2 regions of the Paenibacillus sp. FSL M7-1046 genome follow, and region 2 is predicted to be linked to the other one. Evidence: a T-box and tRNA genes for the amino acid it is inferred to sense, from the RefSeq annotation. Region 2 holds a T-box; the other holds one or more tRNA genes.

Region 1 (15,613 bases), 2.0 Mb from region 2:
ATTGGGCGTAAAGCGCGCGCAGGCGGCTATTTAAGTCTGGTGTTTAAACCTTGGGCTCAACCTGAGGTCGCACTGGAAACTGGGTGGCTTGAGTACAGAAGAGGAAAGTGGAATTCCACGTGTAGCGGTGAAATGCGTAGATATGTGGAGGAACACCAGTGGCGAAGGCGACTTTCTGGGCTGTAACTGACGCTGAGGCGCGAAAGCGTGGGGAGCAAACAGGATTAGATACCCTGGTAGTCCACGCCGTAAACGATGAGTGCTAGGTGTTAGGGGTTTCGATACCCTTGGTGCCGAAGTTAACACAGTAAGCACTCCGCCTGGGGAGTACGGTCGCAAGACTGAAACTCAAAGGAATTGACGGGGACCCGCACAAGCAGTGGAGTATGTGGTTTAATTCGAAGCAACGCGAAGAACCTTACCAGGTCTTGACATCCCTCTGAATCCACTAGAGATAGTGGCGGCCTTCGGGACAGAGGAGACAGGTGGTGCATGGTTGTCGTCAGCTCGTGTCGTGAGATGTTGGGTTAAGTCCCGCAACGAGCGCAACCCTTGACTTTAGTTGCCAGCAGGTCGAGCTGGGCACTCTAGAGTGACTGCCGGTGACAAACCGGAGGAAGGTGGGGATGACGTCAAATCATCATGCCCCTTATGACCTGGGCTACACACGTACTACAATGGCCGGTACAACGGGAAGCGAAGCCGCGAGGTGGAGCCAATCCCAGCAAAGCCGGTCTCAGTTCGGATTGCAGGCTGCAACTCGCCTGCATGAAGTCGGAATTGCTAGTAATCGCGGATCAGCATGCCGCGGTGAATACGTTCCCGGGTCTTGTACACACCGCCCGTCACACCACGAGAGTTTACAACACCCGAAGTCGGTGGGGTAACCCGCAAGGGAGCCAGCCGCCGAAGGTGGGGTAGATGATTGGGGTGAAGTCGTAACAAGGTAGCCGTATCGGAAGGTGCGGCTGGATCACCTCCTTTCTATGGAGAATCGTCACCTGCAACGGTGACATTCAAATCGGAAGCTTAGCTTCCAAAACACTCACTCGTGTTCAGTTTTGAAAGAGCAAGTCTCTTTCGTATGCGTTTGGTGGCGATAGCGGAGGGGTTCCACACGTACCCATCCCGAACACGACCGTTAAGTCCTCCAGCGCCAATGGTACTTGGACCGAAGGGTCCTGGGAGAGTAGGACGCTGCCAAGCGCAACCTTATGAAGTTTATGAGGTGCATTGATAGAATAAGGGCCTTTAGCTCAGCTGGTTAGAGCGCACCCCTGATAAGGGTGAGGTCGGTGGTTCGAGTCCACTAAGGCCCACCATTCTTAATTTAATATCCTATTATGGGGCCATAGCTCAGCTGGGAGAGCGCCTGCCTTGCAAGCAGGAGGTCAGCGGTTCGATCCCGCTTGGCTCCACCAAAATGATTTAAACTCAATACTTCTTTAAACTTGATCCTTGAAAACTGGATACCGAAACGAATTTGCGTTTTAGAACATCTTTTAGCTGAAACTTGTGTGAACAAGTTTTAATTATAGCGATGCTAGCGGTTTTCCTTCTGGAAAAACGCATTGGTTAAGCTAATAAGAGCACACGGAGGATGCCTAGGCGCCAGGAGCCGACGAAGGACGTGGCGAACAACGAAACTGCCTCGGGGAGCTGTAAGCAAGCTTTGATCCGGGGGTGTCCGAATGGGGAAACCCAGCTGTGGTAATTCGCAGTTACTTCTCTCTGAATACATAGGGGAGATAGAGGCAGACCAGGGGAACTGAAACATCTAAGTACCCTGAGGAAGAGAAAACAATAGTGATTCCGTCAGTAGCGGCGAGCGAACGCGGAACAGCCTAAACCAAGGGGCTTGCCCCTTGGGGTTGTGGGACGTCTCACATGGAGTTACAAAGGAATATGGTAGGTGAAGAGGTCTGGAAAGGCCCGCGATAGAGGTAAAAGCCCTGTAGCCTAAACTGTGTTCTCTCCGAGACGGATCCCGAGTAGTGCGGGGCACGTGAAACCCCGTATGAATCCAGCAGGACCATCTGCTAAGGCTAAATACTACCTGGCGACCGATAGTGAAACAGTACCGTGAGGGAAAGGTGAAAAGCACCCCGGAAGGGGAGTGAAATAGAACCTGAAACCGTGTGCTTACAAAAAGTCAGAGCCCGATCTATGGGTGATGGCGTGCCTTTTGTAGAATGAACCGGCGAGTTACGTTTAACATGCAAGGTTAAGGTGAGAAGCCGGAGCCGCAGCGAAAGCGAGTCTGAATAGGGCGACTGAGTATGTGGACGTAGACCCGAAACCGTGTGATCTACCCCTGTCCAGGGTGAAGGTGCGGTAACACGCACTGGAGGCCCGAACCCACGTATGTTGAAAAATGCGGGGATGAGGTGGGGGTAGCGGAGAAATTCCAATCGAACTCGGAGATAGCTGGTTCTCCCCGAAATAGCTTTAGGGCTAGCCTCGGTGAATGGAGTGGTGGAGGTAGAGCACTGATTGGGTGCGGGGCCCGCAAGGGTTACCAAGCTCAGTCAAACTCCGAATGCCATTAACTTCTTGCCGGGAGTCAGACAGTGAGTGCTAAGATCCATTGTCAAAAGGGAAACAGCCCAGACCATCAGCTAAGGTCCCCAAGTGTGTGTTAAGTGGGAAAGGATGTGGAGTTGCACAGACAACCAGGATGTTGGCTTAGAAGCAGCCACCATTGAAAGAGTGCGTAATAGCTCACTGGTCGAGTGACTCTGCGCCGAAAATGTAACGGGGCTAAACACACCACCGAAGCTATGGCTAGATGCTTTGCATCTGGGGTAGGGGAGCGTTGTATGCAGGTTGAAGGTGTACCGTAAGGAGCGCTGGACAGCATACAAGTGAGAATGCCGGTATGAGTAACGAAAAGATCAGTGAGAATCTGATCCGCCGAAAGCCCAAGGTTTCCTGAGGAAGGCTCGTCCGCTCAGGGTAAGTCGGGACCTAAGGCGAGGCCGAAAGGCGTAGTCGAAGGACAACAGTTTGAAATTACTGTACCACCGTAATCCGCTATGAGCGATGGGGTGACGCAGGAGGGTAGTGACGCGGACTGATGGATGTCCGTCTAAGCAGTGAGGCTGGTGTGTAGGCAAATCCGCACACCATTAAGGCTGGGCTGTGATGGGGAGCGAAAATTATAGTAGCGAAGGTCATGATCTCACACTGCCAAGAAAAGCCTCTAGCCAGGAGAAGGTGCCCGTACCGCAAACCGACACAGGTAGGCGAGAAGAGAATTCTAAGGCGCGCGGAAGAACTCTCGTTAAGGAACTCGGCAAAATGACCCCGTAACTTCGGGAGAAGGGGTGCCTCGGTAGGGTGAATAGCCCGAGGGGGCCGCAGTGAAAAGGCCCAAGCGACTGTTTAGCAAAAACACAGGTCTGTGCGAAGCCGCAAGGCGAAGTATACGGGCTGACGCCTGCCCGGTGCTGGAAGGTTAAGGGGAGCGGTTAGGAGCAATCCGAAGCTGTGAACCGAAGCCCCAGTAAACGGCGGCCGTAACTATAACGGTCCTAAGGTAGCGAAATTCCTTGTCAGGTAAATTCTGACCCGCACGAATGGCGTAACGACTTGGGCGCTGTCTCAACGAGAGATCCGGTGAAATTTTAATACCTGTGAAGATGCAGGTTACCCGCGACAAGACGGAAAGACCCCATGGAGCTTTACTGCAGCTTGATATTGAATTTGGGTACGATCTGTACAGGATAGGTGGGAGCCGTAGAGGCAGGAGCGCAAGCTTCTGCGGAGGCGCCGTTGGGATACCACCCTGATCGTATCTAGGTTCTAACCTAGTGCCCTAATCGGGTACGGGGACCGTGTCAGGCGGGCAGTTTGACTGGGGCGGTCGCCTCCTAAAGAGTAACGGAGGCGTTCAAAGGTTCCCTCAGAATGGTTGGAAATCATTCGAAGAGTGCAAAGGCATAAGGGAGCTTGACTGCGAGACCAACAAGTCGAGCAGGGACGAAAGTCGGACTTAGTGATCCGGTGGTACCGCATGGAAGGGCCATCGCTCAACGGATAAAAGCTACCCTGGGGATAACAGGCTTATCTCCCCCAAGAGTCCACATCGACGGGGAGGTTTGGCACCTCGATGTCGGCTCATCGCATCCTGGGGCTGAAGTAGGTCCCAAGGGTTGGGCTGTTCGCCCATTAAAGCGGTACGCGAGCTGGGTTCAGAACGTCGTGAGACAGTTCGGTCCCTATCTGTCGTGGGCGCAGGAAATTTGAGAGGAGCTGTCCTTAGTACGAGAGGACCGGGATGGACGTACCGCTGGTGCATCAGTTGTTCCGCCAGGAGCATGGCTGAGTAGCTACGTACGGACGGGATAAGCGCTGAAAGCATCTAAGCGTGAAGCCCCCCTCAAGATGAGATTTCCCAATACGTAAGACCCCTTGAAGACGACGAGGTAGATAGGTTGGAGGTGGAAGTGCAGCAATGCATGGAGCTGACCAATACTAATCGGTCGAGGGCTTATCCAACAAGTAAGACGCAGATTCGTTTCGGATTCAGTTTTCAGGAATTAAGGTTCCTGAATGAATTTACATGGCACCAACTTGTTTGGAGAGATACCCAAGTGGCTATAAGGGGACCCTCTGCTAAGGGGTTAGACTGCGTAAGCGGTGCGAGGGTTCGAATCCCTCTCTCTCCGCCATTTCAAATTCATAATATTGTTAGTGTGGCGGCGTAGCTCAGCTGGCTAGAGCGTACGGTTCATACCCGTGAGGTCGGGGGTTCGATCCCCTCTGCCGCTACCATACAACCCGGAGGCTTAGCTCAGCTGGGAGAGCATCTGCCTTACAAGCAGAGGGTCGGGGGTTCGATCCCCTCAGCCTCCACCATTTTCACAATTCAACACCGTTTCAACACTTTTACACCGTGCCGGTGTAGCTCAACTGGTAGAGCAACTGACTTGTAATCAGTAGGTTGGGGGTTCAAGTCCTCTCGCCGGCACCATTATTTTTACAAATGCGGAACCGTGGTGTAGTTGGCCTAACATGCCTGCCTGTCACGCAGGAGATCGCGGGTTCGAATCCCGTCGGTTCCGCCATTTTTTTTATGTTTTATGGCTTTTTTTATGGCTCGGTAGCTCAGTCGGTAGAGCAAAGGACTGAAAATCCTTGTGTCGGGGGTTCGATTCCCTCCCGCGCCACCATATATGGAGGCTTAGCGAAGTGGCCAAACGCATCAGACTGTAAATCTGCTCACGTACGTGTTCGGTGGTTCGAATCCATCAGCCTCCACCAGTTTTATGAGCCATTAGCTCAGTTGGTAGAGCACCTGACTTTTAATCAGGGTGTCGAAGGTTCGAGTCCTTCATGGCTCATCCCAATCAGAAAGTCATCACCTTCGGGTGGTGGCTTTTTTGTGTTATCGTCATACGCAGGAAAATGAAATTGCTGACATCGAGTTTAAAATTTCTGTCTCCGTTTAATTTTTGCCGGTCTGCAGGCGGCGATTCAATTGGGACGTTACTCCGCCCACCATGTGCTTGTGATAGACGCGGGAGGGGGAAGATCTAACATTTGCCGCAATTATCATAATATATTGGGCTGGCCAGAGGGAATATCCGGTGAAGAGCTTAGGGCAAGGGGGAGGCGGCAGGCTGAAGTTGCCGGGGTAGAGTTTGTTACGGATAGGATTACTAAGGCAGAGAAGCAGAATGGTTTGTTTCAGCTGAACGGTTTCGAGAATCAGTGCTATAGTTCCAAGACATTGCTGCTTGCAACAGGTGTAATGGACCGCTTTCCTGAGTTGCCGGGGCTTGTAGCTACATTAGGAAAGACGGTATATGTATGCCCGGATTGTGATGGCTACGAAATTCAGAACCGGCAGACCCTATTGCTGGGTTCAGGTGACGTAGGGGCAAATATGGCTTTTGTTTTGCGCGAGCGTACGGGTGATCTGACTTATATCAATCATGAATGCCAGCCGGTATCGGCAGAAAACCGCCAACGTCTTGATGAACAAGGAATCTTATACGTAGAGGAAGCAGTTGCACGAATCGATGAGGAGAATGATGGAATCATTAAAGCGGTAGTCCTGGAGAGCGGAAATACTTTGCTTGCGGAGCGTGGGTTTATCGCCTTTGGGAACAATGCGGTACATTCGGAACTTGCGGCAGAGCTTGGGGTGAAGCTTCATAAGAACAAGCATATCGAAGCGGATAAGCGTTCATTAATGACCAATGTGGAGCATTTATGGGTGGCTGGTGATGTCGCTGTTCATGCAGAGCAAGCTACAGCTGCAATGGGCGAGGGAGCGATAGCCGGTATTTGGATGCATAAAGAGTTAAAGAAGATATCCATGGTAAGCTTGCCGCCGTCTAAGCAAAATCATAGCGAAATGGTAAAACAAAATAAATGATTCCTCAAATTGTCGATTGTGTCTTAGTAATCGGAGGGACCAGGCCGCATAATGTTGGGAATTATGATAAAATAGGCGAAAAGAGCAAAAGTGGTGGAGTATGGTGACAATGGATAGTGAGGCATTGCGTCAAAAATTGGAGCAGCTCACCGGAAAGAGAACCGGAATCAAGCAACTCGGGAGGCAGCATTCAGCTTCTCTTTTTGGCATAGGCAAAGAAGAGTTGGATCAGCCGGTCACTCATGAAGGTCATCTCTGGGTACCATTGTATGAGAACGAGGGAAGAATAACTGCGATATGGGTAGAGATGGATGGCCTTTCAGCCCTTGAATTGCAATTGGTCAATTATGCGGCACGGAATTTTGCGGTCGCGCTCAAGGCCACAGGGTTAAAGGAAGAAGGAGAAGTAGAGGCCCGGCAGCTGAGCAACTGGCTGAATTCGCAGCTCGAGCAAGAGAAGAATGATGCAGAGATTCCTGACGAAATCACTCTGAAGGGGCGTTTGTTCGGCGAGATGATTCCTTTTCTGCTGGTGAGTGAGAATGTCCACAATCCGCAGATCTCTTACCGTTCGCTTATGAAGCTGCTGCGCAATTATTTTGAGAACGAAATATTGCTTATCCCCCTGCAGGAGAAGGAATGGTTAATTTTAGCCCGCAAGGAATTGCTGACCGGCGGGGATGATAAGGACGATGAGGAAGAGAGTGTAGATGAGCTTCTGTCACAGACCTGTATGGGGCTGCATGAGCTGATTGCCAGTGAGTGGGTAGGTGTATTCCATCTGGCGGTTGCACCGGCGATCATCCCGGTAAAAGGTTTGACAGGCTCGGTTGCGCTGCTGCGGGAAACGATTGTTTTGGGACGGATTTTTCAGGTTGGCGACTATATTCATCTCCCGTGGGAGCTGCATATGGAGCGGCTGGTGAACAGTATCCCTGATGAGCGGCGCAGGCAGCTGCTAGGACAGATCGGTGACTATACTTCGGTGCTGGCGGATAAGGAGATGCTGCTGACGCTGGAAACTTTCTTCGAGATGGACTGCAATGTGAGTGAGACCGCGAAAAAATTGTACATCCACCGCAACACGCTCCTATACCGGTTGGACAAGATCAAACAGGAGACCGGAGCCGATGTACGGAGCTTTGGCGACGCAGCAATTGTAAAGTTAACCATGTTATTGTATAAAGTGACGAAAAGAAAATAGGATTTTTGTGAACGTTGCAAATAGCCAGCGAGGCACGTCTGGGGTAAGATAAATGTACAAGAAAGCGATTTATTTATAATCAACTAATAACTCGAGGGGGAAATACAATGGCAGGCGTACGTTTAGAGCATATTTTCAAAAAATACCCGGGTTCCGATAAAGCAACAGTAATCGACATCAATCTTGATATTAAAGATAAGGAATTCCTCGTACTGGTTGGACCTTCCGGTTGTGGTAAATCCACTACCCTGCGTATGATCGCTGGTCTGGAAGAAATCTCCGAAGGTAAAATGTACATTGGCGACCGTGTAGTCAATGACGTTGCTCCTAAAGACCGCGATATCGCGATGGTATTCCAATCCTACGCCCTGTACCCGCATATGAGCGTGTACCAAAACATGGCTTTCGGTTTGAAACTGCGTAAAGTGAAGAAAGAAGAAATCGACAAGAAAGTTCGCGAAGCTGCGAAAATTCTCGATATCGAGCACTTGCTTGAGCGTAAACCTAAAGCACTGTCCGGTGGTCAACGCCAACGTGTCGCTCTGGGCCGCGCTATCGTCCGTGATCCGCAAGTCTTCTTGATGGATGAGCCACTTTCCAACTTGGATGCTAAACTTCGTGGTCAAATGCGTGCTGAAATCACTAAACTGGTTAAACGCCTTGAAACCACTTGTATCTACGTAACGCATGACCAGACAGAAGCTATGACGATGGGTGACCGTATCGTAGTTATGTATGATGGTATCATTCAACAGGCAGCTTCTCCTGAAGAACTGTACAATGAGCCTACCAACCTGTTCGTAGCCGGATTTATTGGTTCCCCAACTATGAACTTTATCAATGGTACTCTGTCCGATGTTGGCGGCGCTGTTCGCTTCCGCGCTGAGAACCTTGATGTTGAAGTTCCAGGAGGCAAAGCTACAATCCTGCGCAGCAAAGGCTACATCGGCAAAGAAGTGATCATGGGCGTTCGTCCAGAAGATATCCATGAAGAACCAGTATTCCTGGAAGCTTCCCCGAACACAATCTTCACTTCGCTGGTAGATGTTACGGAAAACCTTGGTCATGAAATGCTCCTTTACTTGAGCGGCCTGGGCAGCAACACTGTAATTGCCCGTGTAGATGGACGTTCCACTACCCGTGAAGGCAGCAAGCCTAAATTGGCAATTGACATGAACAAAATCCACATCTTTGATAAAGAATCCGAACTTAACGTATTGTTGGGCTAAGATAGAAATATCTTCCCTTTTAAAGAAAGCCGCCTGAAAGGGCGGCTTTTTTGTCTTCTTGGAGCTTCCGCTAATGACCTCCTAAGCTGTAGGAATAGATGGGCAGAATATAAACAGGTTTGGGTTCAACTCCTTATATATCAATGGATCTAAGGGCAAGGCAGCAGGTATTAAGATTGCATTAAAGGGGATTATCAATTAAGATAGCAGGAGAATTACCTACGGATGGAATGGAAAGAGTTGTTAACCAAATGTAGGAAAGCGGACATAACCGCAGGTGACGAAAGGACGGACATACATGGCTAAGAAGGTAAAAGTATCGGAATTGGTACAGCATTTTCAATTAGAGGTTGTTTCCGGGCATGAAGGTCTGAAGAGACCGATTACAGTGGATGACTTGAATCGGCCCGGGCTGGAAATAGCAGGTTATTTCGAATATTATCCGGAAGAACGGGTACAGCTGCTGGGCAAGACAGAGCTGGCCTTCTTTTCTATGCTTTCGGAGGAAGAGCGCAAGAGCCGGATTCGCGGGATCTGTAAGGATAATACACCCTGTATTGTCATTACAAGAGCATTGGATGTGCCGCAGGAGCTGATTGACATAAGCAACGAAAAAGGGCTTCCAGTATTGCGCAGCTCGATGGCTACAACGATTTTTTCCAGTAGACTGACCAGCTTCCTTGAAGGCAGACTTGCACCTACAGCAACCATTCATGGCGTTCTCTGCGATGTATACGGTGTAGGCATGCTGATTACAGGCAGCAGCGGCATTGGTAAAAGTGAAACGGCACTTGAGCTCGTTAAACGCGGACATCGCTTGATCGCGGACGATGCCGTGGAAATCCGCCAGACCTCCGACAACCAGCTGCATGGTACGGCACCGGAGCTGATCCGCCATTTGCTCGAAATCCGCGGCGTCGGAATTATAAATGTAATGACGCTCTTTGGTGCAGGCGCAATCCGCAATCATAAGCGTATTACGCTGGTGGTTCGGCTGGAAGCCTGGCAGCAGGACAAGCAATATGACCGGCTTGGTCTGGACGAAGAAACTACACGGATTATCGATACGGACGTTCCCCTCGTAACGATTCCGGTACGGCCAGGACGAAATCTTGCCGTTATTATTGAGGTTGCGGCCATGAACTACCGCTTGAAGCAAATGGGCTTTAACGCGGCTCTGCAGTTTACCAATAAACTTACAGCTACCATATCTGAAGACATGGATGATCTGGACTAGGAGTGTGAGAGCATGTTTTTTTCATTAGCGATTAATCCCATTGTATTCTCCATCGGTTCACTACCCGTTCACTGGTATGGTTTGATCCTGGGATTCGGCGCACTTGCCGGATTATTCCTCGCGATTCAGGAAGGCAAACGGTTTAATATTTCCCAGGAATTCTTTATGGATATGCTGCTGCTTGGAGTGCCGTCGGCGATCATTGGCGCGCGGATATATTTTGTAGCTTTTAAATGGGAGGACTATAAGGATAACTTTATAGATGTCTTCAAAATATGGAATGGCGGGATTGCCATTTATGGAGCCTTGATCGGGGCCATTATTTGCGCCATTATCTATTTCCGCTATAAAGGGTACCCATTCTGGCGTGTTGTGGATATTTGCGCGCCTGGACTGCTGGCCGGACAAATGATTGGCCGATGGGGTAACTTTATCAATCAAGAGGCTTATGGTGGGGTTGTTGAGGAGTCGTTCCTGCGCGATAAGCTGCATTTGCCTGACTTTATCGTCAATCAAATGTATATAGAAAATGCATTCCATCATCCAACCTTCCTGTACGAATCTCTGTGGAGCTTGCTGGGTATTCTACTCCTTATGGTGCTGCGCCGCCAAAGGTTTGTCCGTGCGGGTGAAATCTTCTTATCCTACTTTATCTGGTATTCAATCGGCCGTTTCTTTATTGAAGCTTTGCGTACCGACAGCTTGGGCTTTAACGGCAGCAGCGGTGTAGCTTCATTCGTCAACGGCCTGTGGAGCCCGATGAAATGGATGGGCTTTGAACAAGGGTACTTTGATCCTGCCTATGGAAATATCCGTATCTCGCAGCTGCTCGCTTTGCTGATTATCGTGGCTGCCGTAGTACTTATTATTGTGCGCCGGGTAACCGGTCAATCTAAGGCTCATTATTCCGATCCTATTGTCAGCACCAAGCCGGTCGCGGCAGATTCTGTGGTCCCGGAGAATGCAGTCAATACACCGCAAAAAGCCCCGCAGGCGGCACCGCCTGACAAGGTCAAGTCTGAGGATGCGGAACCGAAGGAGTAGTAACCTGATGATAGAATGCATTCTTTTTGATCTGGACGGAACGATTGTGAATACCAATGAACTGATTATTGGCTCTTTCATGCATGCGCTGAAGGAGAACAATCTTCCGTCTTTGACCCGGGAGCAGATTATCCCCCATATGGGAACAACACTTCATCAGCAGCTGAGCGCGTTCTCCGGCCTTGAGGATACCAGCGTATTGGAGAAGTCCTACCGTTCTTACAACTACGCGCATCACGATGAGCTGATTGGTTCTTTTCCGCGTGTGAATGAAACGATGGAAGAGCTGTCGCGGCGCGGGATTAGAATGGGAATTGTAACGACGAAGATTCGTCCGACTACGCTCAAGGCACTGGAGATGTTCGATCTGCTGAAGTATATGGAAACTATAGTAACGGTTACTGATGTGACACAGCCTAAACCGCATCCGGAGCCGGTGCTGACAGCTATCCGCAACTTAGATGTTGACCCGCAGCATACCTTGATGGTAGGTGACAGCATTGTAGATATCCAATCGGCCAAAGCGGCCGGTGTGCCTGTAGCAGCTGTAGCCTGGTCACTTAAAGGGGAAGAGACGCTGCGTAAATATGAGCCGGATTATATTATCCACGACATGACGGATTTATATGAGATAGTCCGGCAAGGGACGAAGGAATCGTGAGAAACCTAACCCGCTATCCGGTGGAGGGGCATAATTCACTCTGGTACATTTACCGTACAGTTAGCCCATGGAAGGGCGTCCGTAATTTTATTTTTATCCAAATTGCCCGGTATTGCCCCATTCTTCCGCTCAAGAACTGGATTTATCGCCGGATCCTTGGTATGAAGGTGGGTAAACATACGGCATTTGGACTGATGGCAATGGTGGATGTATTTTTTCCGGAGAAAATTACAGTCGGCGAAAACTCCATCATCGGCTATAACACCACCATTTTGGCTCATGAGTACCTGATTAAAGAGTATCGGCTCGGTGAAGTCATTATTGGTGAAAATGTTCTGATTGGCGCCAATACAACCATTCTTCCCGGTGTAACGATCGGAGATGGCGCGGTTGTGGCGGCCGGTTCGGTTGTGCACAAGCATGTGGCGGCCGGATCGTTTGTCGGAGGCAATCCGCTGCGGGAGCTGCGCCCGTGGGACTCGTCAGACCGGTTAGACCGTACAGAAGACCTATAGTTAGAAACAAACCGCTTACGTATTTTACTTGTCCAGGATGCATTATGATGTCTTTTGGGTATAGTTACGTAAGGCGGTTTTTTTCGTTATAGAGGAGCAGCAACAGCTAAAGTTTGCAGGCACCGTCTCTCTTTGCATAGTTAATTTGAAGGAGATGAGAGATTTAAAGTGAATTCCATCAAAAAGGAAAGACTGCCCCAGTTGGATATTTTCCGGGCTTTGGCCATACTTGGTGTACTGCATGTACATGCCACATCGTTCGCAGCAGGAGAGCAGGCACTTCAATCGCCTTATTATGTTTGGATCAACGGGGTCAATATTTTTTTTAGATTCGGGACTCCCTGTTTTATTTTTCTTAGCAGTTTTGTACTGTTCTATAATTACTACGGCCGTCCGGTTACCCGCGGGCTGATGCTTAACTTTTATCGCCGGAGACTAACGTATATCCTTTTGCCTTATCTGCTGGCCTCCATCGGATATCATCTAATGGTTCTCTACATAAACGGTCAATTGCTTGATGATCCGTTAACGAATCTATCCTCCTTTATGTACGCCCTCATTACAGGCTCTGCCTACACTCATTTATACTTCGTATTTATCAGCATTCAGTTCTATTTGGTCTTTCCGCTGATCCTGCAACTGATGCAGAAATCAAAAACAATGGTCACCTGGGCTATACCGATCGGTCTCATCATCCAGTGGGCTTTTGTATTCCTGAATAAATATCAGCTGCAACTTGTGGATAAGGCCAGCTATGCTCCAACGTATATGGCTTATTACATGATGGGGGCTTATCTAGCGATTCATTTTGACAAAATCAAGCCTTGGCTGGAACGGCCCTTCAAAGAGTGGTCCAACAAACAAACAGGAGAGACCCTAGTGCTCTGGGGCAGTTGGCTCGCTGCGGCCTTCATTCAGATTCATCTATGGTATCAAGGCCGGCATTTTGGCCATTGGGTCAACTCGCTGTGGTACGAGCTGCTCTGGAATGCTCACTCCATGCTTTCGGCGCTTGTACTGCTTCATGCCACCTTCCTGATATATCGCACAGCTTCCTGCGGGGTTAATGCCTTTATGACTAGGCTTGGGGAAATCTCCTTTGCTGTGTATCTGCTCCATCCGCTCATTCTGGTGCTGTACCGCCGGTTCCGGTATAACATTCCATTGGACTCCTTGGCCTATGTATTATTCGTACATGGAGGGCTTATAGTGGCTCTGGGGGTAAGCTGGGTGGTAGTTCAGATCTCGTTCCGCCAAATCCGGTGGTCTTGGATCGCATTCGGAAGTGTTCCCCGCTCGCTTGCACCTCAACCTAAGCGGGAGCCGGAAGCAGTGCTAACTTTAGATAATAGCCACGGAAAGGCTTAGCCAGTGTTGAAACAGCAAAAAGCCATCGGCATGAAGAATGCCAATGGCTTGATGTTCCCGGTTATAAGGTACTAAGATCGAGCAGTTACGGGTGTATGCCTTATTTCCCAAATGTGATATCAACTTCAAGCAGCTTGTCTTTCTCCTGACCCAAAGTGACTGAACCTCCGAACAAGGCTGGAATGGACTCCAGTGGAGCGGCCATGATCCCGATCTTGTTCTCAACGGGGGCAGCCAGCTTGACGGTTTGTCCATCGAGCAGGGCTTCGTCCGAACCTACAGTCAGTTCCGCAACGCTGTCTCCTTTGGCGAGAGTAATCAATTTCTTATCGATATCATAATCGAAGGCGATCCCCAGCATCTGCGCATAGAGCTTGAGAGGAGCCATAATAACGTCTCCTGTCGTTGGCGGAAGGAAACCGAAGCTCTGCGGCTCGCCGTTCAGAGAGAGATCTATGGAATAGACTGTGCCCTCCTCTGTATTGACGACTACATTCTCGGCCTGCCGCTTCAGCAGTTGGATCCCCTCTTCCAGGTTATCTGCTGTGACCAGATGGGTCCCTTTAGAGATTCCATCCACAATTATAGAATTAACAGCGCCGGAGTGATGGGACAGATCCTTGTAAAGATCAAGGTCATAGGTGATGTCGCTGTCTGTCTGGAATTCATAAATACTAACATTGGAATAGGAATTAAGCTTATCAAACATATAACGTTTCATTTCCAGCTGGTTGCCGTAACGTTCCGGGTTGGTCATATACCAAACCTGCTGCCGCAGAATCGAATACGGCGGATAGTAGAAATAAAACTTCGTTTCCGGATGGGCCTCGACTATGCTGAGCACATTCTCATTAAAGGTTTGCTTAACCGATTCCAGCGGGTCCTCGTTGTTGCCATAAGCGACCTCATTGTTTCGTGCCGACTTCCAGTTCTTAATGACTAAATCGCGTCCGTAGGTAACCGCTTTGTCCCAGTTGTACAGGCGTTCAAGCGAAGACAACTGCAGGTTCGCCCGTCCCTCTGACTTACTCAAAGCTGTAAGCGCCGACTTAATATTAGATTCATTGAAGACATATTTGTAATCGTTAAGCGGATTGCTGTCGTACAGATATGCGGGGAATTCTTCATTCCCGGTTGCATTGTTATTGCGGAAGGCGAAATAATCAATTCCCCATAATACTTGTTTGACCTGGCCTGTTTTGAAGGCTACCTTTGCAGTCTGATACTGCTCTCCGATGGTCGAGCCTTCAATGGACAATTTAAGAACGTCGCCCTTCAACTTCTCGCCTACATCAGAGGGGAGAAAATTCTCCGTCATGGAGCTGCCGAGAACGATGGTATCATATTTGTAGTTACGGGCTAGCCCGGGATTCTGGTATCGTTCCTGCCAGGAGAGTTTAGGAGTATAGAAGCTGGCCTTGCGGTAGAACTGCAAGGGATCGACCACATAACTAAAGGCACCGATCAGAACAGCGAACACGACAACCATAGTTATAAATTGAAATATGAATTTTTTGTATTTCGTTTTTTTATGCCTCAATTCAATAAATCTCCTTTATCAGTTGAAATGGCCGGATCAGAAGCTGAAATAGAGAAACTCGCTGACTTTGTTGAAATAGACGACAGCAATACAGAACAAAGCTGCGGCAAAAACGGCAGTTTTCCAGCCCGGCTTGAATCCTTCCAGCATCTGCATAGAGTTGCGGCATAGCACAGCAACAATCATGAAGACAGCCAGTCCCAATACAATCGTCTTGTCCAATGAAGCGATGCCGATTCCGTTAAGGCCGACCATTCCTTTCAACACCTTGATGGCATTGTCCCAACTGGTTGCCCGGAAGAAAACCCAGGTCAGATTAATAAATTGGAAAGTGATAAACCAAGCTACCCATTTCGGCAGTTTGATGTTGGCTTTTTGCCAAATCCGGTGGATGAACTGGGCAAATCCATGCATGAATCCCCAGAAGACA
Region 2 (15,613 bases):
TGCTCGGCATGAACCTTGCGCTCCTGTTCCTGTATCTCCAAATGCCGTTTGCGTTCCTCTTCAGCGGCGGCAATCAGCCGTGCTGCCTCTTCTTTGGCCGCAGCATCCAGCCGTTCGAATTCCTCCTGCCGCTCCCGCTGTACTTCGAGGAGACGCGATACCTCCACGCGCAGCTCCGTGCGCTCGCCGGTCAGCATATTCAGCTCATTCTTAAAGTCCTGAACCTGGATGGCCTGCTCTGCCATATGTACGGCTGCAAGCACCGCAATCCGCGGTGTATCCAGTCTGGAATGTGATTTGGAAATTGCGCGCATGTGCTCGTCCACATAACGGGCAACCTGCTTCATATATTCAGTGCTGCTTCCGACAAGTTTATAGGAAGTTCCATATATCTCCACGGCGACACGAGTCCGGTCCATAGCCACAGTTGTGCCCTCCTTTGTATGTGTGCGGATTCTAAGTTGCTATCCCTGCTTCTATTGTAGCGTTATTCTTAAACATTTGGCAAAAAAAACGTCTTCATTATATTGATTTAGTCCATATCCGCCGAACCTTAGACTTATTAGAAAAAAGCCGCAGCGAATCTCTGGTTCTAAATGGATTCGCTGCGGCTTTGCACAATTCCTGCTACTTTCTTAATTCCGCACCAAAAGTTTGCTGAAGTGCGGAAACAACCTTATCATGCACTTCCCCAACTTCCTCGTCGGTCAGTGTATGTTCCGTATGACGGTAGAGCAGCGAGATCGCTACGCTCTTCTTCCCGCTTTCCATTTTGCCGCCGGTGTACACGTCGAATACCTGCACATTCTGCAGGAGTGTTCCTCCGTTCTCACGGATGGATGCCAGCAGATGGCCTGCCGGAACTTCCGAATCCACAACGACTGCGATATCCCGTTCCATTCCCGGGAAGCGCTGCAGTTCACTGTACTGCAGGTTAGCGCGCGCAGACTCATAGAGCGGCTGCAGCAGGATCTCAGCTACATAGGTATCCTCCAGGTCAAGCTTGCGCTGCAGTTCAGGATGAAGCTGGCCGATTGTTCCGATCTTCAAGCGCCCTTCATCTCCCAGCAGATACACCGAAGCGGAACGGCCCGGATGATAGTCTTGCGGGGCATCAGCTTCGTAGACTACGCGTCCGGTAAGTCCCAGATGGGCAAACACGGTTTCCAGCGCGCCCTTAAGATCGAAGAAATCGACAGGCTCTGCCGTCACATTCCACTGTTTGGCTGCGCGGCTTCCGCTCAGCAGCAGTCCCAGCACCGGCAGCTCACGCGGCTGGCGGGTGAGCTGCTCTTCGTCGGTGAAGAAGACATTGCCGATTTCGAACAGCGCCAGATCGCTTTGCCGGCGGTTGGTATTGTAGAGGGCAATATCCAGCAGCTGCGGAATGAGGCTGGTACGCAGCACGCTGCGTTCCTCGCTCATCGGCATGGCCAGCTTCACAGAAAGTTGGCCTTCTGCAAGCGCAGGGAACCATTTGCTCTGCTCCGGCTGAATGAAGGAATAACCCATGACCTCCTGATATCCGCCAAGGGACAGCAGGCGGCGCAGCTCGCGGCGCAGGAACTGCTGTCTAGTGAGTGCTCCAGGAGTGGTAATGCCTTCCATCAGGGTTGTCGGGATATTGTCATAGCCATACAGCCGGGCAATCTCTTCAATGAGATCCACATCGTAGCTGATGTCGCCGCGTCTGGTTGGCACCTGAACTTCAACAACTCCCTGGGAGGCATCACCGCATTTGAAATGCAGACGGCCAAACAATGTCTTCACTTCCAGCAGTGACAGCTCCGTGCCGAGATAGTTGTTCAACTTCTCCAGTGACAAGGTCAGAACCTTCTCCTGTACAGAGTCTCCTCCTGCCTGAACAATGCCTTCATGCACTGAACCCCCGGCATAACGCGCAATCAGCGCTGCCGCCCGGTCCAATGCCGGAATTACGGCATTCGGATCCACTTCTTTCTCGAAGCGCAATGATGCTTCAGAGCGGAGGCCGAACTGGCGTGAAGCCTTGCGGACCGTTCCACCGTCGAATTTGGCCGATTCCAGCACCAGATTCACTGTTTCTCCAGTTACTTCCGTTGCCAGTCCGCCCATCACTCCGGCAAGCGCTACGGCTTTTGCCCCATCGGCGATCACAAGCATTTGCGGCTCCAGCTTGCGTTCTTGCCCGTCGAGCGTAGTCAGAACCTCGCCTTCCTGCGCAAAGCGGACACCAAGCACGCCGCCTTCCACCTTGTCACTGTCAAAGGCATGCAGCGGCTGTCCGTATTCCAGCATGACGTAGTTAGTGATATCCACGATGTTATTGATCGGACGGACACCTGCAGCCATCAGCCGGTTCTGAATCCAGAGCGGAGAAGCAGCAGGCTTCACTCCGGTAATATAGCGTACTGCATAGCAGGAACAGTATTCGTCATTCTCGATTTTTACGGAAATAGAGTCGGATGCCTGGCTCCCGGTCTCTACCAGATCCGCTGCCGGATCGGGCAGCTTCAGATCCCGGCCAAGAATCGCACTTACCTCATAGGCCGCGCCAATCATGCTTAGGCAATCGGACCGGTTCGGTGTCAGATCGAATTCAAGAATTTCATCATTCAGGCCCAGCACCTTCAGAATATCCTGGCCGATCTCGGTATTCTCAGGCAGAACAAGAATGCCTTCCTGCAGTTCTTTCGGCAGCAGCTTGTCATTGAGCCCAAGCTCCTTAGCCGAGCAGATCATGCCTTGCGACAATACGCCGCGCAGCTTGGCTTTTTTGATATCCAGACCTGGAAGCTTCGCGCCCACCAAGGCTACAGGCACCTTTTGCCCCGCTTCGACATTCTTTGCTCCGCATACGATCTGCAGATCCTCGCCCTGTCCTGCATCCACGATACACACGTTCAGCTTATCGGCGTCGGGATGTTTTTCTTTCGATTTCACATATCCGGTTACAATCCCGGAAAGCCCCTTGTTGCGGCGCTCGACACCGTCAATCTCAATGCCTGCAGTGGTGATTTTGTCCGCCAGCTCTTCAGCGGTTACTCCCTCTAACGATATATAATCAGCCAGCCATCCGGTTGATACTTTCATGTCCGCTCACTTCCTTTATTTCAGATGTATTTATCTAACAGCCGCTCACCCGTCAAAAATCTAAATGCCCTTGAACTGCTTCACGAAGCCCATATCATTGATATAGAAATAACGGATGTCGTCGATGCCGTATTTCAACATGGCAATCCGCTCCGCACCTACGCCGAAGGCGAAGCCGCTATATTCCTCAGGGTCGTATCCGCCCATTCTGAGTACATTCGGATGTACCATGCCAGCGCCGAGGATTTCCAGCCAGCCGCTCTGTTTGCACAGCCGGCAGCCGTCTCCGCCGCATTTGAAGCAGCTGACATCAACTTCAACGCTAGGCTCGGTGAATGGGAAGAAGCTCGGACGAAGACGGATCCCCGCACTCGGGCCGAACATTTCTTTCATGAACTGCTGCAATGTACCCTTCAAGTCACTCATGCGGATTCCCCGTCCAATGACCAGACCTTCGATCTGATGGAACTGGAAGGAGTGGGTGGCATCATCATCATCTCGGCGGAACACTTTGCCCGGACAGATGATTTTGACCGGGGTTTCGCCCTGCATTGCCTGCATGGTGCGGATCTGCACCGGAGAAGTCTGCGTACGCATCAGGAGATCATCCGTCAAATAGAAGGAATCCTGCATATCGCGTGCCGGATGGTTCTTCGGCAGATTAAGTGCCTCGAAGTTATAGTAATCCGTCTCTACTTCAGGGCCTTCTGCTACCAGGTAGCCCATGCCGATGAAGATATCTTCAATCTCCTGCACCACCCGGGTGAGCGGATGAATTCCGCCTTGCGGCAAACCGAGGCCCGGCAGCGTTACATCGACTTTCTCTGCCTGCAGGCGGTTCAGCGTTTCCTGCTGCTGGAATGCCTCCTGCTTGGAGCCGATAATTTCCTCAATCGCGCTGCGCACCAGATTCGCCACCTGGCCGATTACCGGTCGCTCTTCCGCGCTAAGTCCTCCCATTCCCCGCAGAACCTCGGTTAACTCGCCTTTTTTGCCCAGATACTTCACGCGTAAGTCATTTAGAACCTGCGGATCGGTTACTTCCTGCAGCTTAGCCAATGCCTCAACCTTCAATGCTTCCAGCTTTTCTTTCATGGCGTGTACTGCCCCCTTAATCATCATATTGTCAACAAAAAAAGGCCTTTCCTCCCGGTAAGGGACGAAAAGACCGTGGTACCACCCTTGTTAGACTGCCGTACCCCTTCCCTTAAGAGCTGTATTCCCTCTTTCGGTGCGGTAAAGACATGCCTCACTTTAACAGAAATAACGGTCTGCGGCCGGTTTCCCCTACTGTCTTTCTTCAAAAAGATCTTGAAGTAAATTCAGGGAACTGCTCCGGAGTGAACTTCGGCAGCTCTGCTCTCCTAGAAACGCTCTCAATCTGCGGCGTCTCCTCCCTGTAAGCCAGGCACTGCGTACTCTTCTCCATCACTGCATTTATAATGATGTAGCTGAGAAACTGCATCTTCTTACTCAGAAGATATGTCTATTTATTATATGCACAAAATTTCATTTTGACAAGCCGACAAATTCAGAGGAATCAATCCCTAAACTCGCCGGGAACGAACCCGCTAACCTTTAATATAAGGGACGGGAGCGGCAGCTATGATATTTTAGTGCTTAGCACAGAAAGGGAGTATCGTTTGTAGAAAACTTGGGTAATAGGACTCAAGGGTTGGAGTATGAATAAGTCAGTACTATACATAATGTTTAAATCTGAAGCTAATTATATCAAGAATCCCGTCTCCTCCCCGGCTTACCGGATCGCTTGATGACCCGAAAGGTCGGCTGGCAGGGGATTTCAGGCTCGGATCAACCTCTTATATTCCATACTCGGCCCGGATGCCCTAAGCAGTACGTCCTACATACTGATGAGAAGGATCCCTAATCGTACTGGAAGCACTATGTTTCTATGACTATTTGAAAGACACTCTCTCGTTGTCCCTGCGGCCAATTACCCGCAGCCGGGATTAGTTCCGCATAGGTATCATCTACTATCAAAGAGATTTCTCAAAGTTTTATGCGGGGAGAGGATGACAGTGGCTTTATACAAAATCAAAAACACACGCAGATTAATCCTTTTATTTGCCGCTATCTCCGTTATTCTGGTGGGCATCAGCACTGCTTCTCTGCTGTATCTGAACCACACAATTAACCGGCTTTCAGATTCACTGTACAGCGATGTCTACCAAAACTCAGAGCTGATTCTGAATGCCGACCGGGATCTTCATCAGGCTGCCCTTGCGCTGCACACGGTGATGAACCGGAACATTAACCGTGAACAGCGCAGCCTGCTGTCTCAGGAGTTTCATGACAATAATGCCCAGGTGAAGCAGCGGCTGGGCATGGCCAGCTATAACATCAACGCTATGAAGCAACCGGAAAAGAGGATGACACAAAGCAATCGGCTGCTCTCCCGGCTGAGAAACGAGCTGCAGAGCTTCGAGGGTTATTTTGAAAGCTGGAAGAGTACCGGGCAGGAATTGATCTCCCGGCGTATGGAAAGCAATTGGAACCCGGATATTTACTCAGCTACCATGATCAACACCCGGCTGAGTGAGGTCCGCAGCAGCCTGGATCAATCCGAGAACCTGATCGATAACTACGGACAGCAGATTACCCAAGAGTTCCGTGAAAAAAAAAGCACCCTGTTCGCGGCCTACTCGCTGATCTTATTCCTGCTTATGCTCGTTATTATCTATCTCTGCCGCAGAGTAGTTTCGCTGCAAAGTGAGATGCAGGAAGATCAATCCCTATACCAGCTGATCGGTGAGACCATGTCTGACTTCATTATTTTGACCGATCCAAACGGCATGATCCTGTACGCCTCGCCTTCCCATTCCAGCGTGCTTGGCTACGTGCCGGACAAAGGTGTTCCTCTCTCCAACTACATCCGCGAAGCTGAAATCTCCTGGGCGAAGCTGAAGAGTGTAGTCCAGGGGACTCCGCGGATTTCGGAGCTGCGCATGCGTTCGGCAGAAGGCCACTGGGTGTGGCTGGAAACGAAAATCTCACCGATCACCGGCAGCCGTGCTTTTCCCGCGCAGTATATGCTTATCTCTCGTGAGATTACCCAGCGTAAGCAACATGAGGAACGGCTCCACAAGCTGGCCTTCTATGACCATTTAACAGCAATCCCCAATAGAGCCCATTTTAAAATGTACATGGAGAACCTGATTAATCAGCCTGAGGACCACAGACAGGAGATAGCCGTTGCGCTGCTAGATTGCGACAGGTTCAAGCAGCTTAATGATACCCTTGGCCACTTGGCCGGAGATGAATTCCTGCAGCTGCTCTCCCGTGAGCTGCAGCAGACGGTTAAAGGATTCGGTCAGGCGTTCCGCATCGGCGGCGACGAGTTCGCCGTCGTGCTTCACCGCTTTACCAATCCAGAGATGCTGGAGGAAATGCTGGACCGCCTGCTTCAGCTGTTCAACAAATCCTGGTCTGTCAACCAAGGCTCCAGCTTTCATACTTCCGCCAGCATAGGCGTAGCTCTTTATCCGCAGCATGGCGGCAGTATCAACGAACTGCTCCGTGCCGCCGACCTGGCGATGTACCGCTCCAAAAACAGCGGCGGCAACGAAGCCAATCTATACAATAAGCTTGTGGATGAAGAACATTCAGACAAGCATAAATAAAGAAACAGGCAGCAAAACAGGCTGTTCCGGAATCACTGCCCAAACGGCGGCGATGCTGGAACAGCCTTTATCAGCTGAGTGGCTATCTGTTTAATCTATAGCTTAACTTCAGCTGCTTAACTGAAGCGGATTATCTCCATCGCCGCTGCTTGCACTGCTGCGGTCTTGCACCACTACCTTAAGTAGCGCTTCATTGCCGGAGCAGTCAATAAAGCGGTCCCCGCTGCCCTTCTCTTCCCAGTCATTCAGCCGCAAAATATATCCAACCGACTCTGTTCCCGGCACCACTTCGATCCGCGCTACCGCACGTCCATCCTCCATCTGCCGGAAATCGCACTGCCCATCCTGGATGCCCGTACCCCACACCCAAAGATTCCAGCCGCGGTAATCGCCGTCGGGGCGGTCATAATGAACCTCAATGATCTTTGCCCGCGGTGCAGGCTCGCCGTAGACATCATACAGTACCATCATCGACAGTCCTTCAAGCTGTACTGTATGATCTGTAGCAATACGGAAGGCTTCTGTACCGGCACCGGAATGATCTACCACAATGTTCCAGCAGCCGCCTGTCTCAGGCAGCTGCTGAGTAACAGGCCCCCAATTGGCGTTGAAAATAACAACGATATTGTTCCAGACATCACCGCCTGCATTATCCTTCAGCTGATAAGCGACGACGCCGTCTTCACAGCGCAGGAACTCCAGTGAGCGCTCGATCTCCTGCCGTCCATGCAGACGGAAGGCCGGATGCTTCCGCCGCAGTTCAATAAGCCCTTTATAATATTGAAAGACAGGCATAAATGTCTCTTTGTTATCCCAGCGGATCGCATTGACCACATCAGGGGAACGGTAGCTGTTATGATCCCCATATTTGCTGCGCAGCATTTCATCTCCGGCATGCAGAAAAGGAATGCCCTGGGAGGTTAAAATGATCCCGTTAGCCAGCAGGGAGCGGCGCACAGTTTCATTGTCAAGAACATCCTGCGGGTCGATTGCGAAGTACGGATTTGCTTTAGCAACCGCCTTTTCGACCTCTCCGCCGCCCTTCAATCTTCCGTTCTCCAGTTCAGGCAGATCCGCCGCCTGGCGCTGGCCTTGGGAAGCAAGCACCTTATCCCACAGATTCAAGTTATCATGAGCGGTTACATAATTCACAGTTTCGACAGGCGAGTCGGTAAATTCATGAATCGCTCCTTTTATTCCCGACGCCACTGCACCTTCTTTGCCGTATTCACCGGTTGCGAAGCCTTTGCCCCAACCATCGCTGTCGCCTTTTATTGCCGCGCGGAAGTTGTCATTGAACACCGCATAACCTTTGCCCCGCTGCACACCCTTCAGCGTTTTGTCCGCCAGCGGAGAGTCCCCTCCTGTCCACGGCTCCCCGTAGATCAGCAGATTCGGATTAATGGCAAGGCGCAGCTCTTCCGTAATTTCGCGCATGGTTACGCTGTCCATCAGACCCATCAGATCAAAGCGGAACCCGTCGATATGATACTCCGAAGCCCAGTATAACAAGGAGTCCTTAATATATTTGCGCACCATAGGCCGCTCTGTGGCAATTTCGTTGCCGACGCCCGAACCGTTGGACAGTCTACCCAAATAATCATGACGGTAGAAATACTCCGGCACCAGCGGCTCGAATGGCCCCTTCTCAACAGAATACGTATGGTTGTACACCACATCCATAATGACCGAAATGCCTCGGCTATGCAGTGCCTGCACCATTTCTTTGAATTCACGGATCCGGGTCCCGGGTTCAGCCGGATTCGTACTGTAGGACCCTTCAGGTACATTATAATGCTGTGGATCATACCCCCAGTTATATTCTGAGTAATGTCCCGCTTCGGTGTCCAGACCATTTGCATTCAGTTCGTTTACCGTCTGGAAATCGAATACCGGCATTAGATGCACGTGGGTAATCCCCAGTTCAGCCAAGTGATCAATTCCCAGTGCATTCCCTGCGGAATCACGTAATCCGGTTTCCGTAAAAGCTTTGAACTTCCCCTTATGCAACATGCCAGAGCTCTCATGGGCGGAGAAATCACGCACATGCAGCTCATAAATTACCGCATCTGCGGGATGTGGCAACTGGGGTGAACGGTCCTCTGCCCAGGAGGGCGGATCGGTTTCACGCAAATCCACAATCGCCGACCTCACCCCGTTTGCCGAAACAGCAGTTGCATAGGGATCGGCGGCCTCCCTTATACTTCCGTCGGCAAATACGGTGCGGTACATATAATATTTGCCTTTCAGATCTCCGGTAAGCTGCGCCTGCCAAACACCGCCGTCCTGGCGCTGCATGGGGATAATCACTCCACTGTCTTTGGAATAAACGGCTGATACATCTGCGCCGTTCCCGCCGGTCTCGTACAATACAACCGATACGGTAAAGGCCGTCGGGGCCCATACTTTAAACTGGCTGCAGCCTGCAGTGTAGGTTACTCCAAGGTCCTTGCCTTCATAAGTTTCTATTATTATCTCTGTATTTATATAATTGCTATTCATTATTCCACCATCCCCCTGTTCTCCGCCATATTGCCGGATAACGGTTTACTTCACTTAAATCCAACTATTTCCACTACGGAAGAAATTAATACTTGCACAGATCTGCAAGCGAAGTCTATAGAGTACTGTCTTTCTTTTGAATCATAATATAATATGTAACACTATGTTCACAGGTTTGGGTTCCACCCGTTTTATGTGCCCACATTCTATTATCGGCTGCTGCGCCCAGGCATTTGAGCTTGTCCTTATAAAGGACAGCACGAACAACAGATGATGTACTGCCGCTGACAACAAAAAAAAGGCCTCCAATAGAGGAGACCGGCAGTAGTAGTTGGAAGAGTGAATTGCCTAAACGGATAATGCAAAAAATCTTTGCGAATTTACTTCACGCTGCTCTGCACAAGTGCAGCAACTTCCTCGGCGGTGCCAAGCTGAAGTGCTTTAGCAGCCATTTCCTTCATGTCTGCAGCGGACAGCTTGGAAATCTGGCTGCGTGCAGGCAGGATGGAGGTTGCGCTCATGCTGAACTCATCGAGGCCCAGACCGAGCAGCAGCGGAATCGCTGTGCTGTCGCCGGCCATTTCGCCGCACATGCCGGTCCATTTGCCTTCAGCATGGGCTGCGTCGATAACGATTTTGACCAGACGCAGGATCGCCGGATTGTATGGCTGGTACAGGTAGGATACCCGTTCATTCATACGGTCGGCAGCCATCGTATATTGAATAAGATCGTTGGTACCGATACTGAAGAAATCCACTTCTTTGGCGAACTGGTCAGCCAGAACCGCCGTTGATGGAATTTCTACCATGATGCCCAACTGAATGTTGTCCGATACTTCCTTGCCTTCTTCGCGCAGCTTAGCCTTTTCTTCCAGCAGCAGATCGCGGGCTGCACGGAATTCGCCGAGCGTAGCGATCATCGGGAACATGATGCGCAGGTCACCGTGAGCACTTGCTCTAAGCAAAGCGCGCAGCTGGGTGCGGAAAATATCCTGACGGTCCAGACACAGGCGGATCGCACGGAATCCAAGGAACGGGTTCATTTCCTTCGGCAGATCCAGGTAAGGCAGCTCCTTGTCGCCGCCGATATCCAGTGTGCGCACAACAACCGGCTTGCCGTTCATGTTCTCAAGCACGGTGCGGTAAGCATTGTACTGAATTTCTTCGGAAGGCAGCTTGTCGCGGCCCATGTACAGGAACTCGGTGCGGTATAGACCTACACCTTCGCCGCCGTTCTCGATCACACCGTTCACATCATTAGGTGTGCCGATGTTGGCAGCCAGTTCTACATGTTTGCCGTCAGCCGATACGGTCGGCTCATCGCGGAGTTTTTTCCACTCGGCGATTTGCAGATCATAGGCTTCCTGCTTAGCTTTATATTCGGCGACTTCAGCATCGCTCGGGTTGATTAGAACATCTCCGCTCAAACCGTCGACAATCACCAGATCTCCCGCCTTGACTTCAGACAGTACATTCTTGGTGCCGACTACCGCCGGAATTTCCAGGGACCGGGCCATGATGGCCGAGTGCGAGGTGCGTCCGCCGATATTCGTCGTGAAGCCCTTCACGTATTTACGATTAAGCTGTGCCGTGTCGGATGGAGTCAAATCCAGGGCAATGACGATAACCTCTTCATTGATTTCCGCAGGACTTACATAGTGAATACCCAGCAGGTGATTCAGGATGCGTTTGGTTACATCGCGCATATCAGCGGCACGTTCCTGCAGGTAAGCACTTTTCATATTTTCGAACATTTCGATAAACTGAGTGGCTACTTCATTTAGGGCATAGTCCGCATTAACCGATTCCTCGCGGATTTTATCCATTACGGGACTGATGAGTTCGGGGTCTTCAAGAATCAGCAGATGGGATTCGAAAATCTCCGCCTTCTTCTCGCCCAATTCAGCGAGCGTGCGCTCCTTAATGGCCTGAAGCTCGCCCTTGGATTTCTCCAGGGCGCTCTCCAGTTTGGCAATCTCGGCTTCCACATCGCTAACAGCAGTCTTCGTGATTGTATAATCCGGATGTTCCAGGATAAATGCACGGGCTACGGCAATACCTGCTGAAGCCGCGATTCCTGAAATTTTATTCATGGAGCTCTCCCAGCCCTTCTTTAATCATCACATCTTGCAGTGCGCTCAGTGCTTCCGCTTCTTCACTGCCTTCAGTAATCAGACTCAAGGTATCGCCAGCTTCAAGGCCCAAAGACAATACGCCGAGAATGGATTTAAGTGTTACTTTTTTACCTTTGGCTTCCGCGAATGCTTCTGTGCCTTTAAACTTTGTTGCTGTATTTACCAGCGCTGTTGCTGGGCGTGCGTGAATTCCGTCTTCGTCAATAATTCTGAATGTTTTTTGCATGATAATATCCAACTCGCTTTCTGTTAATTTGAATGTTTGTCTTATGCGAAGGCCGCACTCCCCTCCATTATAAGGGAAGCGCCATGCCAATGCACATGTTACTGAATGCTGATGATGTCTTTATCGCCTACAGCCACTTTACCCGGCTTCTTCAAGGTAACCGTGGACCCTTCAGGCAGATTGGAGAAGATGACCGGTGAAATAACGGAAGGCGCATGGGCTTTCACGTATTCCAGATCCACTTCCATAATCGGCTGTCCTGCAGCTACAAGGTCGCCTTCTTCTACTAGAATCGTGAAGCCTTGGCCTTTAAGCTTTACAGTATTAACACCAATATGCACGAGCACTTCCTTGCCGCCGTCGGACATAATCCCGATGGCATGCTTGCTCGGGAATACATTGAACACTTTACCGTATACCGGTGAAGCAATCTTGCCGTCATCTGACAGGAAGGCGAATCCGTCACCCGTCATCTTCTGGGAGAAGACAGCATCTGGAACCTGCGTAATATCAAGCAGCTCGCCGTTTACCGGGGACACGATGTCCTCAGGAATAATTGCTGCGCCTTCTTCACCGGCCTGCTTCTCAAGCTCAGGCTGCGGTGCGGCAGCAGCTGAAGCAGCTGGTATTCTGCCGTTCATGACATCCTGTATCTGTGACTTGATTGTATCTGAACGTGTACCAAAGATCGCCTGAACGTTATTACCAACCTCAAGCACACCGGAAGCACCCAGCTTCTTCAGCCGGTTCTTATCTACGCCTGCCTTATCCTTAACCTCGACGCGGAGGCGGGTGATGCAGGCGTCCAGGTGGGTGATGTTTTCTTTGCCGCCCAGTGCGGACAAAATGTTGCGCGGCAGATCATCACCGCTTGTAGATACATTCCCCGTGTTGACGTCTTCCGAATCATCGGATGCATCTTCACGGCCCGGAGTTTTCAGATTGAACTTCCGGATGACATAGCGGAATCCAAAGTAGTAAATCACGGCAATAACCAGACCTACCGGGATAACCAGCCACCACGCAGTACGGTTCGGGATAATACCGAACAGCACATAGTCGATAAAGCCGCCGGAGAAGGTCATTCCGATCTTAACATGAAGGATTTGCATAGTCATAAAGGAAAGACCTGCAAAGACAGCATGCACTGCGAACAGAAGCGGAGCTACGAACAGGAATGAGAATTCCAGCGGCTCTGTAATCCCCGTCAGGAAAGAAGTAAGGGCTGCAGAAATCATCAAGCTGCCGACAATCTTTTTGTTCTCAGGTTTGGCTTCATGGTAGATCGCCAGTGCCGCTGCCGGCAGACCGAACATCATGAACGGATATTTACCTGTTGTAAATGTACCCGCTGTGAAATCCACCCCGTCGCGCAGCTGCTGCATGAAGATCCGCTGATCCCCGCGTACCAGTTCACCGGCTTTATCGACATAACTTCCGAATTCATACCAGAACGGCGAATAGAAAATGTGATGCAAGCCGAAAGGAATCAGTGAACGCTCAATGACACCGAAGATAAAGGCCGACAGCGTCAAGTTCGTGTTGATCATGCTTTGCGACACATAGTTCAGGCCGTGCTGGATCGGCGGCCAAACAGCCGTCAATACAAGACCAAGAATCAGAGAGGTTACTGCCGTCATGATCGGCACAAACCGTTTACCCGCAAAGAAACCGAGATACGACGGCAATTCTATGCGGAAGAACCGCTTATACATCGACGCAGCCAGTATCCCGACCAGGATACCGCCGAAAACCCCTGTCTGCAGCGTCGGTATTCCCAAGACACTGGAATAGGAGAAATCCTTCCAGGTCAATACATAAGCGTTAATGCCCAGTACCGTTCCCATGGTTACATTCATGACGAGGAAACCGATGATTGCCGCAAGACCGGCAACCCCTTCACCACCGGCAAGACCGATGGCTACCCCGACCGCAAACAAGAGTGACAGGTTATCAAAAACAATTTGTCCCGAGTTCATCAAAACGTTGGCAACGGCCTGAACCCCGCTGTTTTCCAGTGCCGGTACGTATTGGAGGAAATCCGGGTTAACCAGCATGTTGCCGATCCCGAGCAGCAAGCCCGCCGCAGGCAGGATGGCTACAGGAAGCATAAGCGCTTTACCGACTCTTTGCAAAACGCCAAACAACTTTTTGAACATTTAGGCCACTTCCTTAATAGTAATTTCGTACAAACAGAAAACCAAAAAAGGCATGAGCAACACAGCATTTAGGTTTGTCTCTCTAACACTAAGGTTAGATTGCCCCAGCTTGGGGCCTGACAACCAAAATACTGTAAATCACTCATGCCTGATCGTATCAGTTACACGTAGGTATTCTGTTTTATTGGAACAGGGAACATTGTAGCACCGATTTTTTGAAGTTGCAAGCATGTTTTTGTAAGGGGTTCATTTCAACCCTCATGCTGCTCCATATCCTCTTCATCCTCTTTCTTCTGGGCCAGGCGCTGCAGATGAATAGTCAGGTAGCTCACTTCAGCCGGATATACCGGAATACGCACCCGCTGCTCAATGACCTTAGTCAGCTTCCAGGCCAGCATGTACATTTCAGGATATTCGCGCTTCATTAAACCGTCCAGAGAAGAAGTCTCCCGCACACTCTCACCACGGCGCAGTCTTTCCAGAACAAAACGCAGGTGGGTGACCAGCCGGGAATAATCCAGAGAATCCCGCGGAACATGATAACTCAGATTATCCTCCACCAGCCCCACGAGATCACCGATCAGCACGGAATGCTGCTTCACCTCGGAGATATGACGGTTGCTCAATGCGCTTACAATATGCAAAGCGACAAAACCGATCTCATCAAAAGGCAGCGTTACCCCCATCGCCTGATTGATCCGCCCGACTGCATATTCGGCCAGACTGTATTCCTCAGGATAAATTTCCCTGGTTTCGTACAGAAACGGATTATGTATGGCGATATCTTGTTCATGACGGCGGATGGCAAATGAAATATGGTCAGTGAGTGCAATATGAATATGTTCATTCAGCGGTTGGCGGCTGCTCTGCATGATATGCAATACAATCTCCTGAACTACCTCGATCAGCTTCTCGTCCACCTGCGGAACGAGCTGCTTGTATTGCTCCTGCTCCTCCTGGCTGCGGAGAATAAACATCTTCTCCACGGAAGACAGACTGATCCGATCACGTATTTTCCGGTTAAAGCCTATGCCCTTGCCGATCACCACAACCTCGGCGTATTGGGGATGCTCGGCAATAATCACATTGTTATTGAGTACCTTAGCCACTGTTATGCTGCTCACTGCTTACACCTCTTTGAATTCTGAATACCTTTGCCGCTGCGGCAGCTGCATAACTTGACAGCATGTGTAGATTATACTTGGCTACCGCCATAACATCAAGATTTCGACTGTGGAAGAGGCTGGATCATTTTACCCGGAAGGTTCTGCCCGAGTATTTATAGACCAGGAATAAGGCGATGGTCATGTAGGCTAACGTGGTCAGCAGTACCATTCCCGCAAAATAAGCCGGAGTACTCTCCAAGCGGAGGCACACAATGGTTGCAGCCAACACAATGCTGTTGACAATGGTAAAGAACGGATTCTTCAAATTCAGCTCTGTGCTGTAAGGCTGGAAAATATAATACATGAACAAGTGATGCACGGAGAAGAACAGGGATAGGCCGAGGATAGCCCCGCAAAAACCAGCTGCATCCGCAATCCCCCAGGTTTCATCCGAAAGCAGAATGAGCAGATTCACAGCTATACAAATAGCTCCGGCCGGAATCAAATTCAGAGCGGTTATTCTCAGCAGCCGAATCCGGAAATTGCTTAGCACCGCCGTCCGTTCCCGGTAGAATCCATACCGCAGCAGACTAATATCGCAGTTGTAAAACATCGCTTTGCAGACCTTCTCACCGATCGAGGTAAAGTTCATAATAAATACAAAATAAGAAAGGCTGCCGATTAAAAAATGTGCCATCTTGGTAAACATTGCCGGTGAGACCATCATCGACAGCAATCCGGCTGCGAACAACACGCCAATGATGAGCATCCG

The links. A T-box is a leader RNA that pairs with one kind of tRNA and senses whether it is charged. The one in region 2 lies ahead of pheS (phenylalanine--tRNA ligase subunit alpha), so its partner is inferred to be a tRNA-Phe.
Region 1: it encodes a tRNA-Phe, which carries the amino acid that the T-box ahead of pheS (phenylalanine--tRNA ligase subunit alpha) is inferred to sense. The anticodon was not compared.

What each region holds. Positions count from the first base shown of each region.
Region 1 is NZ_JBBOXB010000001.1:2,165,360-2,180,972, reverse strand. It holds rRNA gene NYE29_RS09385 (16S ribosomal RNA) at 1-984, shown strand, start outside; rRNA gene rrf (5S ribosomal RNA) at 1,090-1,206, shown strand; tRNA gene NYE29_RS09375 (tRNA-Ile) at 1,246-1,322, shown strand; tRNA gene NYE29_RS09370 (tRNA-Ala) at 1,346-1,421, shown strand; rRNA gene NYE29_RS09365 (23S ribosomal RNA) at 1,574-4,500, shown strand; tRNA gene NYE29_RS09360 (tRNA-Ser) at 4,582-4,673, shown strand; tRNA gene NYE29_RS09355 (tRNA-Met) at 4,700-4,776, shown strand; tRNA gene NYE29_RS09350 (tRNA-Val) at 4,785-4,860, shown strand; tRNA gene NYE29_RS09345 (tRNA-Thr) at 4,900-4,975, shown strand; tRNA gene NYE29_RS09340 (tRNA-Asp) at 4,992-5,069, shown strand; tRNA gene NYE29_RS09335 (tRNA-Phe) at 5,099-5,174, shown strand; tRNA gene NYE29_RS09330 (tRNA-Tyr) at 5,180-5,265, shown strand; tRNA gene NYE29_RS09325 (tRNA-Lys) at 5,273-5,345, shown strand; gene NYE29_RS09320 (NAD(P)/FAD-dependent oxidoreductase) at 5,453-6,385, shown strand; gene NYE29_RS09315 (PucR family transcriptional regulator) at 6,495-7,589, shown strand; gene NYE29_RS09310 (ABC transporter ATP-binding protein) at 7,697-8,818, shown strand; gene hprK (HPr(Ser) kinase/phosphatase) at 9,117-10,055, shown strand; gene lgt (prolipoprotein diacylglyceryl transferase) at 10,068-11,099, shown strand; gene ppaX (pyrophosphatase PpaX) at 11,107-11,760, shown strand; gene NYE29_RS09290 (acyltransferase) at 11,757-12,275, shown strand; gene NYE29_RS09285 (acyltransferase) at 12,444-13,643, shown strand; gene NYE29_RS09280 (copper amine oxidase N-terminal domain-containing protein) at 13,744-15,183, opposite strand; gene NYE29_RS09275 (MBOAT family O-acyltransferase) at 15,220-15,613, opposite strand, start outside.
Region 2 is NZ_JBBOXB010000001.1:166,497-182,109, forward strand. It holds gene NYE29_RS00630 (hypothetical protein) at 1-425, opposite strand, end outside; gene pheT (phenylalanine--tRNA ligase subunit beta) at 628-3,072, opposite strand; gene pheS (phenylalanine--tRNA ligase subunit alpha) at 3,133-4,167, opposite strand; T-box leader at 4,225-4,513, opposite strand; gene NYE29_RS00645 (sensor domain-containing diguanylate cyclase) at 5,112-6,713, shown strand; gene pulA (type I pullulanase) at 6,822-9,215, opposite strand; gene ptsP (phosphoenolpyruvate--protein phosphotransferase) at 9,596-11,308, opposite strand; gene NYE29_RS00660 (HPr family phosphocarrier protein) at 11,301-11,576, opposite strand; gene ptsG (glucose-specific PTS transporter subunit IIBC) at 11,675-13,735, opposite strand; gene glcT (glucose PTS transporter transcription antiterminator GlcT) at 13,987-14,859, opposite strand; gene NYE29_RS00675 (hypothetical protein) at 14,984-15,613, opposite strand, start outside.